3 regions of the Clostridium sp. LXY-7 genome follow, and region 2 is predicted to be linked to each of the others. Evidence: riboswitches for the same ligand, from Rfam matches in the RefSeq annotation. Region 2 holds a riboswitch; each other region holds the start of a gene.
What was found. Region 2 has a riboswitch for cobalamin ahead of ACI48Q_RS13595 (energy-coupling factor ABC transporter permease). Riboswitches for the same ligand answer to the same signal wherever they lie in the genome.
Positions count from the first base shown of each region.

Region 1: another riboswitch for cobalamin. It lies ahead of ACI48Q_RS11690 (cobyric acid synthase); the one in region 2 lies ahead of ACI48Q_RS13595 (energy-coupling factor ABC transporter permease).
Region 3: another riboswitch for cobalamin. It lies ahead of ACI48Q_RS14215 (sirohydrochlorin cobaltochelatase); the one in region 2 lies ahead of ACI48Q_RS13595 (energy-coupling factor ABC transporter permease).

Region 1 is NZ_JBLLJL010000002.1:964,119-967,407, forward strand. It holds gene cbiB (adenosylcobinamide-phosphate synthase CbiB) at 1-103, opposite strand, end outside; gene ACI48Q_RS11690 (cobyric acid synthase) at 123-1,616, opposite strand; cobalamin riboswitch at 1,803-1,985, opposite strand; gene ACI48Q_RS11695 (aminoglycoside phosphotransferase family protein) at 2,264-3,244, shown strand.
Region 2 is NZ_JBLLJL010000004.1:87,006-90,294, reverse strand. It holds gene cbiQ (cobalt ECF transporter T component CbiQ) at 1-439, opposite strand, end outside; gene ACI48Q_RS13600 (energy-coupling factor ABC transporter substrate-binding protein) at 436-753, opposite strand; gene ACI48Q_RS13595 (energy-coupling factor ABC transporter permease) at 759-1,499, opposite strand; cobalamin riboswitch at 1,651-1,829, opposite strand; gene ACI48Q_RS13590 (recombinase family protein) at 2,044-3,289, opposite strand, start outside.
Region 3 is NZ_JBLLJL010000004.1:207,956-211,244, reverse strand. It holds gene ACI48Q_RS14220 (cobyrinate a,c-diamide synthase) at 1-1,289, opposite strand, end outside; gene ACI48Q_RS14215 (sirohydrochlorin cobaltochelatase) at 1,336-2,166, opposite strand; cobalamin riboswitch at 2,343-2,516, opposite strand; gene ACI48Q_RS14210 (GIY-YIG nuclease family protein) at 2,788-3,033, shown strand; gene ACI48Q_RS14205 (D-serine ammonia-lyase) at 3,125-3,289, opposite strand, start outside.

The DNA of each region.
Region 1 (3,289 bases), on a different contig from region 2:
ATATTATTGGATGAGGGAGCCATTGAGGATCCCCTAATATGAAATCAATTATCATTGCAAAAACTACACATATTAAATTTATCTTTATATCAAAAACAAACATTCTACTCTCTCCTAGTTAGTTATTTTAATCCCATTGCACTATATATCTCTTTCATATTAAGGGATTCCCTAACTAGATCAGCTAATTTATCTAATTCCTTTTCTCTGATGCTTTCATAAACCTTTGAATTTTTCTTCTCTATACCTTTTTTATCTCTTATCTGATTTAAAATATACTCTCTAAATTCAACTCCATCAAAAATTCCATGAATATAAGTTCCCATTATACTTCCACTTTGATTTATAGCTCCATCCATATGGTTAGACTTATTTCCATTGCTACTTGATATATGAACTAACTCCTTACTACCTTCTAACATATAGGATTTTCCCATATGTATCTCATATCCATAGACTGAAATATCTTTTTCCACATTTAATAGTTCTTTATTTATTCTTCCTTCTACTCTTGTGGTAACCTTTTTCTCTTCAAATATGGTTCTAATAGGCAATAAATTTAACCCCTCAGTACTTTTTATATCTGTTTCAACACCATATGGGTCTTCTAACAGAGCTCCTAACATCTGATATCCTCCACAAATACCTACAATTTTTCCTCTTGTTGAATATTTTACAATCTCATTGAAAAGATCGCATTCCTTTAATATCTCTAAATCTCCTAAGGTGTTTTTAGTACCTGGTATTATTAATAAATCCGGATTACCAAACTCTTTAACTGAAGTAATATATCTTACTGATACATCTTCCTCTATTTCTAGTGCATCAAAATCTGTAAAGTTTGATATATGAGGAAGTTTTATAACCGCTACATCTATTTCTCCCTTAACAGCTTTGTTAAGTTCTACAGCTCCATCCTCATCTTCTAAATCTAATCTTACATAAGGAACTACTCCTAAACATTGTTTCTTTGTTATCTCTTCTATTTGATCTATACCAGGCTTAAGCAGTGAAATATCTCCCCTAAATTTATTTATTATAGTTCCTTTAACTCTTTCCCTTTCACTATCACTTAAAAGCATTAGAGTGCCTAATAGAGAAGCAAAAACTCCTCCTTTATCAATATCACCCACTAATACTACAGGTGCATCTATAAGCTCTGCCATGCCCATATTTACAATATCATTCTCTCTTAAGTTTATCTCTGCTGGGCTTCCTGCACCCTCCATTACAATGATATCAAATTCACTTTCTAACTTCTGAAAATCCTCTTTTAACTGTTCCTTAAATTGCACCTTTAAATTATGATATCTCTTAGCGTCAGAATATCCATAAACCTCTCCCTTAAATATTATCTGACAATTCTTATCTGTGGTAGGTTTTAATAATATTGGATTCATAAAAGCCTGTGGCTCTAGCCCAGCTGCATAGGCTTGAAGTACTTGAGCCCTTCCCATCTCTTTTCCATCTAATGTTATATATGAATTCAAAGACATATTTTGAGATTTGTAAGGGCAAACTGAATACCCATCCTGTTTAAAAATTCTACAAAGTGCTGTTACTAGAATACTTTTTCCAACTGAAGAAGCAGTACCTTGAACCATAATTTTTGCCATATCTACACCATCCCTTTATTTATATTAAAAAAAAGACAAGGACCCTAAGCTTCCTTGTCTTTGTATAGAAAATATTACTATTTAAGCAGATTACTAGAATTATATAAAAGCTAATATTATTATAAATAAAAAGCTTTTCATAATAATTAATAATTTTTAAAATCTTAAAATAGTTCTTTCCCTCCGAAAGCTTAAATTATTCAGGCAGGTCTCCTGGCTCATGATTCATCCTACACCTCACCTTCCCCTAAACAAGAGTGGTTACACATATGAGGTTCGTCATCATTTACAGTAGCGGGGGCTGCTATGGATTTAAACCATATTCCCTTTTCACTTTATACTTAAAGCACCTAAACTATATTTAAATTCCGTTTACATTATACTTTTTATAGAATTATAAGTCAATGGCTATTTATTACACTAAAATATAATCAGCTATCCTCTACAGCTTTATATCTAATCTTCTTATCTATATACACTCCTTTATTAAAAGTATATTGTATCATATTATTCTAAATATAGACTATATTTGAAATAGTGTATTGTAAAATATGTATTAAAATCCAATATTATGTTATAATTAGTTAGAATACTTCTAACTCTTATAAGAATTTTAATTTGTAAATATAACAATTCTGGAGGTATAAATGAGTAATAAGGATAATAGGTTATATGATTATATCCTCATAGACAAGGAAACATCACAAAAATTATTTTCACAATATGACAATAGAATCCAAGTGACAAATTTAAAATTAATACCAGAAGGTTTAAGTACTAGCAATTATATAGTTTACATAAAAAATACTTCTAAAAAATATCTATTAAAGATTTATCCCGAAAATGGGGGCAATAGTGAAATAGAAATATCCTCTTACTCTTATGCAAGACAATATGTAAATGTGCCAGAAATATATTTATACGATAATAGTAAAAATATTTATAATAATCCATACGTAATAATGGAATACATCGATGGTATAACTCTAAAACAATATATTATAAATAAGGGAGAATTCCCAGAAGGAATAGCCTATTATATAGGTAGTAAATTAGCTCTTCTTCATAGCCACCAGTATAAAAGTAAGGGTAAATTAACTAAAGACTTAGATCTTAAAAGTACATTACCGCCTACCTCTGAGCTATATCAGAATCTTCTCAATGGATTTCCTGGAATCCATATTAGTAATAAAATAAAGCAAAGGCTTCTTGAATTTATATCGGAAAATAATGCTTTATTAAAAGAATTAGATACAGTATTTCTTTATTCTCATGGAGATTTTTATCCTTCTAATATCTTAATAGATTCTAATGAACATGTTTGGTTTATAGATTTCGAATATAGTTTATCTGCTTCAATGTATTATGATATTGGAAAATTCTTTAGAAATAGAGCTAGTTTAGATAAATATTTAGAAAAAAGCACCTATGACAGTTTTATTAATGGCTATAACGCCTTTGCAAAAAATAAGGTATCTAAAGAATGGCTAAAACTTGCTAAACTCATAGACATACCAGGAATGCTATCTTTAATAAATAATCCAAATCCTCCAAGTGATTGGATAAAAGAAATTGAAGAAGCAATTGAACGGTCCATTAAAATATTAAAAAATGGGATTGAATTTTAATTTAATATATACTTATGTAATAATAAATAAAGAATGTATTTTTAT
Region 2 (3,289 bases):
TAAATTTTCCAAGCACCATTAAGACTTCAAACATAGGCGTAGTTAGTGCAAGAAAATAAAGACAGGAAACTGATCCTAGAGCTTTAAAGAATACTTTAGCTGCAATAATTAAACTCTCTCTTGTACATCCTAGTTTTAGGTTAAATATAACAAAACTAAATAATGCATTTGAATCTGGTTCAACTACACTTATTGCTACAGTTAAAAGTCCTATAACTAAAAAGGCAAGGGGAATTAAAATTAATTCCCCATAAGATTTAATGGATACTTTCCCTTTTATAATAGTAATACTTCCCATTAGTAGTAATATTATTAGAGAAGTAACAATAGAATTCAAAGCTATACAAACTATCATTGTGATTATTGAAAATAAAAATTTTTCCATAGGATTAACTTCTCTTAATCCAGATACATAAGCTAATTTATCAATTGAAATCATTTTCTCTCACTTTCAATTTTTTTAGATTTACCATGTGCAAATCCGAAGAAGTAGCATACAACACCTGCTCCAAGAGCTGCTTGTAATGCAAATAAAAGACTCTCTATTTCTCCGCTTGCTGGTTCAAAAAGTGGTGAAAACCAAGGTTCATAGCCTTCTTTAATTTCTAGTATAGCCTCTTCAGCCTCACCATCAGCTCCCCCAAATTCAGCATCTTTAGCTATAAAAAGTGGAAAAACTGCTAATGCTATAACTAAAAGAGCTAATAGTATATTTGTTTTCAATATATTTTTACTTTTACCATTATTACTCATATCTATTATGCCTCCTTGCCTATAACATTTAATTCTATAAGTTCTTCTTGATTATATTTATATAAAAGGTTGAAAACTATCACTGTTAATAATCCTTCACTTATAGCTAGTGGCAGCTGAGTAACAGCAAAAATCCCCATAAATTTCCCTAAAGATGCCATAATTCCACCTGTAGGATCAGGATAAGCTAGGGCTAATTGGATTGAAGTTGTTACATAGGTCATTAAGTTTCCTAACATTGCAGCTGCAAACACAGATACAGATTGAGAAGCATTGGATTTTTTAAACAACTTATATATAAAATAAGATACAAAAGGTCCAACTACTCCCATAGAGAAAGTGTTCGCTCCAAGGGTAGTTAATCCACCATGAGCAAGAAGTAATGCTTGAAATATTAAAACTATAAATCCTAAAACACTCATAACTGTTGGTCCAAAAAGAATAGCTCCAAGGCCTACTCCAGTTGGGTGAGAACAACTACCTGTAACTGAAGGTATTTTTAATGCTGATAGAACAAAGGCAAAAGCACCTACCATAGCTATTAGCATTTTTAATCTTGGATTAATTTTTATTTTTTCTTTTATTGAGAAAAAGCCAACTATAATAAATGGTATAGTTATTGCTCCCCAAGCAATACACCATCCTGGTGATAAAAAGCCTTCCATAATATGCATTCCATAAGCAGTTGTAGGTATAACTAGCATTGCAAGAAATACCCCTAGCGCAATTTGATATTTTTTCTTCATAACTAAACCCTCCATCTTTTTTAATTTTAAACTTCAAAATTATTTAGATGATAAATAGTTAGTAGCCGTCTTTTATGCAAATAAAAAAATCCATCCTTAAGGATAGATTAATATACGTATAATTCACACATAAAACCTCCCTCCGAAGTTATTGATTAACTCTTTATAGGCAGGTCTCCTGACTTACACATCAAACCCTATGAAACTCCTTCCCAAGTCATAGACTCAGTGGAATAACTATTCATAAGTAGTGCTTACAGTAGCGGGGGCTGTGTTGGACTTTAACCAACTTCCCTATTAATTCACGGCATCTAAAATGATGTAATTAATGTAGAATATTATCATTTCATTGTTCATTTTAAAAACGCCTTATACAAAACCTATAAGATCTATTAAATTATTACATATTCAATTTTATCATAGTTTTTTATTAAGTCAATATTTTGTAATAATATAGACTTAATAATGTCCGCCTTAAAATATAGTTAAAATTCCTATGAAATTTTTTACAACTTTTAAATTTTATTATATATTACTAATAAATCTATATTGAAAATTTAAACTCTACCTCCACCATCTTTCTCTCTTCCTTCTCATAGACAATAATATTTTGAATTAAAGCTTCAACAATTTGTCTGTCTAAGTCATTAAACTCTAAAATTTTATCTATATAATTCTTATATATGATTAAAAGTTCCTCTTCATTCTTCTTATTTCTAATTCTTTTTTCTAATTCTTCTTTTCTATATATTAGTTTTTCCTGTTTCTCTTCAATACTCTTAATTAAATTTTCAAAATTTCTTTCACTTAAAATTCCCTTAAGCTTATCCTGATACATTATTTCAAGGTTACTATCCACTTTCTTTAATTCAATCTTTGTTTTTTCAAACTCCTTATATTCCTCATCTTTATTCAAAAGCTCCCTACTCTTTTCATAAAGTGCTTCCTTATTTATATTTTCCGCTAATGACTCTCTAAGTTTAGTTGTTATTATTTCTTTAAGAAACTCTTCCTTTATAGAGTGTGCTGTACATTTTTTCCCACCAGTTTGAGATTTCGTACATTTATATCCTCTATAACTCTTCCTATAACACATTCCTCCGTTGCACTCACCACATTTTAATACAGTAGAAAATAAATGTAGTTCTCCCCCCTTATATCTATTCTTCATACTCCTAACAGCTATTAAATCTTGTACATTATTAAAGGTAACCTTATCTATTATCCCCTCGAACTCCCCTCCCCATATCCAATCAGATTTCTCTACAGGTTTTACCTTCTTTATTTTATAACTAATTTTTTTATACCTTTGTTGTACCATATATCCTCCATATTTAGGATTCTTTAAAATGGATAATATGGTGTTACTATTCCATACACCCTCTCTACTTTCTAATCTATTACTAGCCTTTGCTGATGGTGGCAATATTGCTTTTTTGTTTAAACAATTAGCTATTTTACCTGCTCCAAAACCTTCTTCATACAACCTAAAAATCTCTTTAACCACCTCTGTGGTTTCATCTTCTGCCGGAATTAATCTTATAGTTTTTACATTACCCATATAGGTACTCTGAAATCTATATCCGTAGGGAGGTTTGCTTGCTATACTAGATCCCCTCAACATCCTTTGCTTTAATGCATCCTTAATTTTTCTTGAGCAATCCTTTATATACATTTCATTTAATATATTTTTGAAAGGTATTATATCATCAAATTCATTTTCGCTGTCCACATTATCTAACACTGATACAAACCTGATTCCATTTACTTTAAAATAGTCCTCTAAATAA
Region 3 (3,289 bases), 120 kb from region 2:
AACTCTATATTTGAAAAGAAATGAACATGACCGTAAGCTGCTAAGGTATTTCTTTTAACATATCCACAATTCCATTGCTTTTTACTTCCATCATAAACCTGCTTCTCTAAAGCATAAACTTGTTCTTCCTGTAGTTCTACTAAGGATTTATGGAATTCATGGCAGTTTATTTTAGTACCTACTGAAATCATTGTATTTTTCTTTTTTACTTTAATTGATGCATATCCAAAATTATTTAATCTCTTAGTCATATATGACTTTCCTTTTAAAAATCCAACCATCTCTACCCCCTCTATGCTTTCAGTAAGGTACATCAACCCTCCACATTCCGCATAGCATTTTAACCCATCATTTAGAGCTTCATTAATACTTTTAAGCATAGACTTATTAGCACTCAACTCTTCTCTAAACACTTCAGGATACCCACCTCCTATATATAGAAAGTCTATATTTTCTGGAAGCTTCTCATCTATTAGGGGGCTAAAATATTGTATGTTACCTAATTGCTCTAAAAGTTCTAAATTTTCTTTATAATAGAAGCTAAAAGCCTTATCATAAGCTACTGCAATATTTAGTCCTTTATTTTTAAGTAAAAACTTATTTTCTGAATGTTGCGCTTCACATTCTTTAAATACTTTTAAAATTTCATCTATATCTACATACTTCTCTAAAAGTTCACTACATAGTTCTAATTTTTCTTCTAAATCCTCTACTTCACTGCTTTGTACAAGTCCTAAATGTCTGCTCTTTAAGCTCAATCTTTCATCTTTAGGTACATATCCAAAAACCTTAGTATTACAATTTTTTTCTACACAAAGCTTTAGTAATTTATAGTAACCTTCTGCGATATTATTTAGAATTACTCCTCTTATATCTATATCTTCATATTCCATAAGCCCTTTAATCTCTGCACAAAGAGTAGCAGCCTGAGCCTTAGGTGACAATACAAGGATTACTGGTATCTTTAAAACCTTCGATACATGTGCTGTGGAATAGCTACTATCTATTCCCTTACCATCATAAAGTCCCATAACCCCTTCAATAACACCAAGATCACCTTGACCTCTAGCATAACTTTCAACTACACCTTCTTCTCCCATAAGAAACAAATCTAAATTTCTTGAAGCAACTCCAGTCACTGTTTTATGGAAAGCAGGATCAATATAATCAGGTCCTACTTTATATCCCTGTACAACATATCCTCTTTTTCTAAGAGCTTTCATAAGTGCTAAAGTTATGGTAGTCTTTCCTCCACCACTACTATTAGACGAAATTATTATACTTTTCATATAATCACATCCTATACTTTTACCTATAACTGTAAGGAATATTTTCTTATATAGTTTTTTTTGTATCACCCAAATGGAGATATTTACCATCTATTACATCTTGAACGTGGTCTATATATATTTTTCTAAACTTTTCTATTTCTCCTAGTCCATGAAGATAAACTTCTGTCTGTATTCCATTCTCATTCAAAATAGTTTTCCATGAATCTTCTTCATCAGAGGCCATATCATTTGTAGCATGGTCTCCAGCAACTAACATTAATGGAGCTAACTTAACTTCTTTTACCTTATCCTTTTTAAGCATTTCTATCATTTTTTCTATAGTTGGATATCCTTCAACAGTTCCCACATAAACATTATCTATATGCACATATTTAAATACACTCTGAAGACTCACAAAACATGCATTAGATGGGTGATTACTTCCATGTCCCATAAATAGCATTGTCTTATACTCTGGTATTATTTCTTTTATAGATTCAATGAATATCTCATAATCATTTGGAGTTTCTTCTCCTCCTTGAAAGTGTAGTGCTGGTCTTCCAACCTTTATAGATTTAAATTTATTTTCTGTTCTAAACTTATCAACTACTAATCTTACATATTGAAATTCTTCTCCTGGAATAATATGTAGCGGTTGAACTATAACCTCTTCATAACCTTCCTTATAAAGTTCCTCTAATGCTTCTTCTGGAGTTGGAACTATTATTCCATCTCTTTTCTTTAATTTATTGATAATCATATGAGCAGTAAATGCTCTTTTAACATAATACTCCTTAAAAGTATCTCTTATCTCATTTTCTATTTTTTCTATAGTTAGTTCTAAAGTCTCCTTATATGTCGTACCAAAACTAACAACTAAAATTGCCTTTTTCATCCTCAAACTCCTCCCAAATTATGTAACCACCCCAGGGGTCGTAACAATTTTTCCCAATAAAAAACCTCTACCATTAGAGGTAGAGGTTAAAGTTATCTTTAACTATAAACATAATTTATTAGCATAATTTTATTATGCCGAAGCAACATTATGTATTTTACCTTCCCTCCGAAGTATTAGCTTCAAGTTTTAAGGCAGGTCTCCTGACTCACGGTTCATCCTTATCTTGTCTTCCCAGATATTAATCCAGTGACTTATAAGATTCGTCGCCGTTTACAGTAGCGGGGGCTGTAGTGGATTTAAACCACTTTCCCTATTAAACATAATGTACCCAAAACTACATATATTCTATTTTACTTATTTATTATATACTAACCAATAACTTATTTCAACGGAAAATTTTTATTATCAATATATTAGCATTTATACTATACTTATGATATAACTTATTTACTTTTAAATTTATAATGTAGGATACAAAATAATCTTACAAATTTAAATTTATCCTAATTTATAAATATTTTTAATTCCTGATAAACACTATATATTTATATATTTTTAACCGTGTATAAATATATAAATTATGATAAGTATATTTTAATTAATGAAAGGATTTAACTTATGTGTTATGTATATATTCTAAAATGTAGCGATAATACCTTATATACTGGTTGGACTAATGACTTAGGAAAAAGACTCTTAACTCATAATAATGGAAAGGGCGCTAAATATACTCGATGTAGATTACCTGTAGAAATAATTTATCATGAAGAATTCCAAGACAAGTCATCCGCTCTTAAAAGAGAGCACGAAATAAAAAAGCTTTCCAGAACCGAAAAGCTTTCTCTTATAAATATTCTACCTTAGAATCTGAAATACAAATTTCATAGAGAGTGAGTGTGTGTAAATTAATCTGTGTATACTTTATATAAGTTCTCACTCTAGTTATATATTTTTACTATTTCTTATTACTCCCTTTGATATAGTATTCATCAAACATCTCCTTAGGCAAGAATAATCCTCCTGTTGTCCATGCTATATGAGTTGCACCTTCTATGTTTATATCTTCTATATGGTTTTCTGCCATTCTCTTTAATCCTAAAAATGCTGCTGCTGATGATGG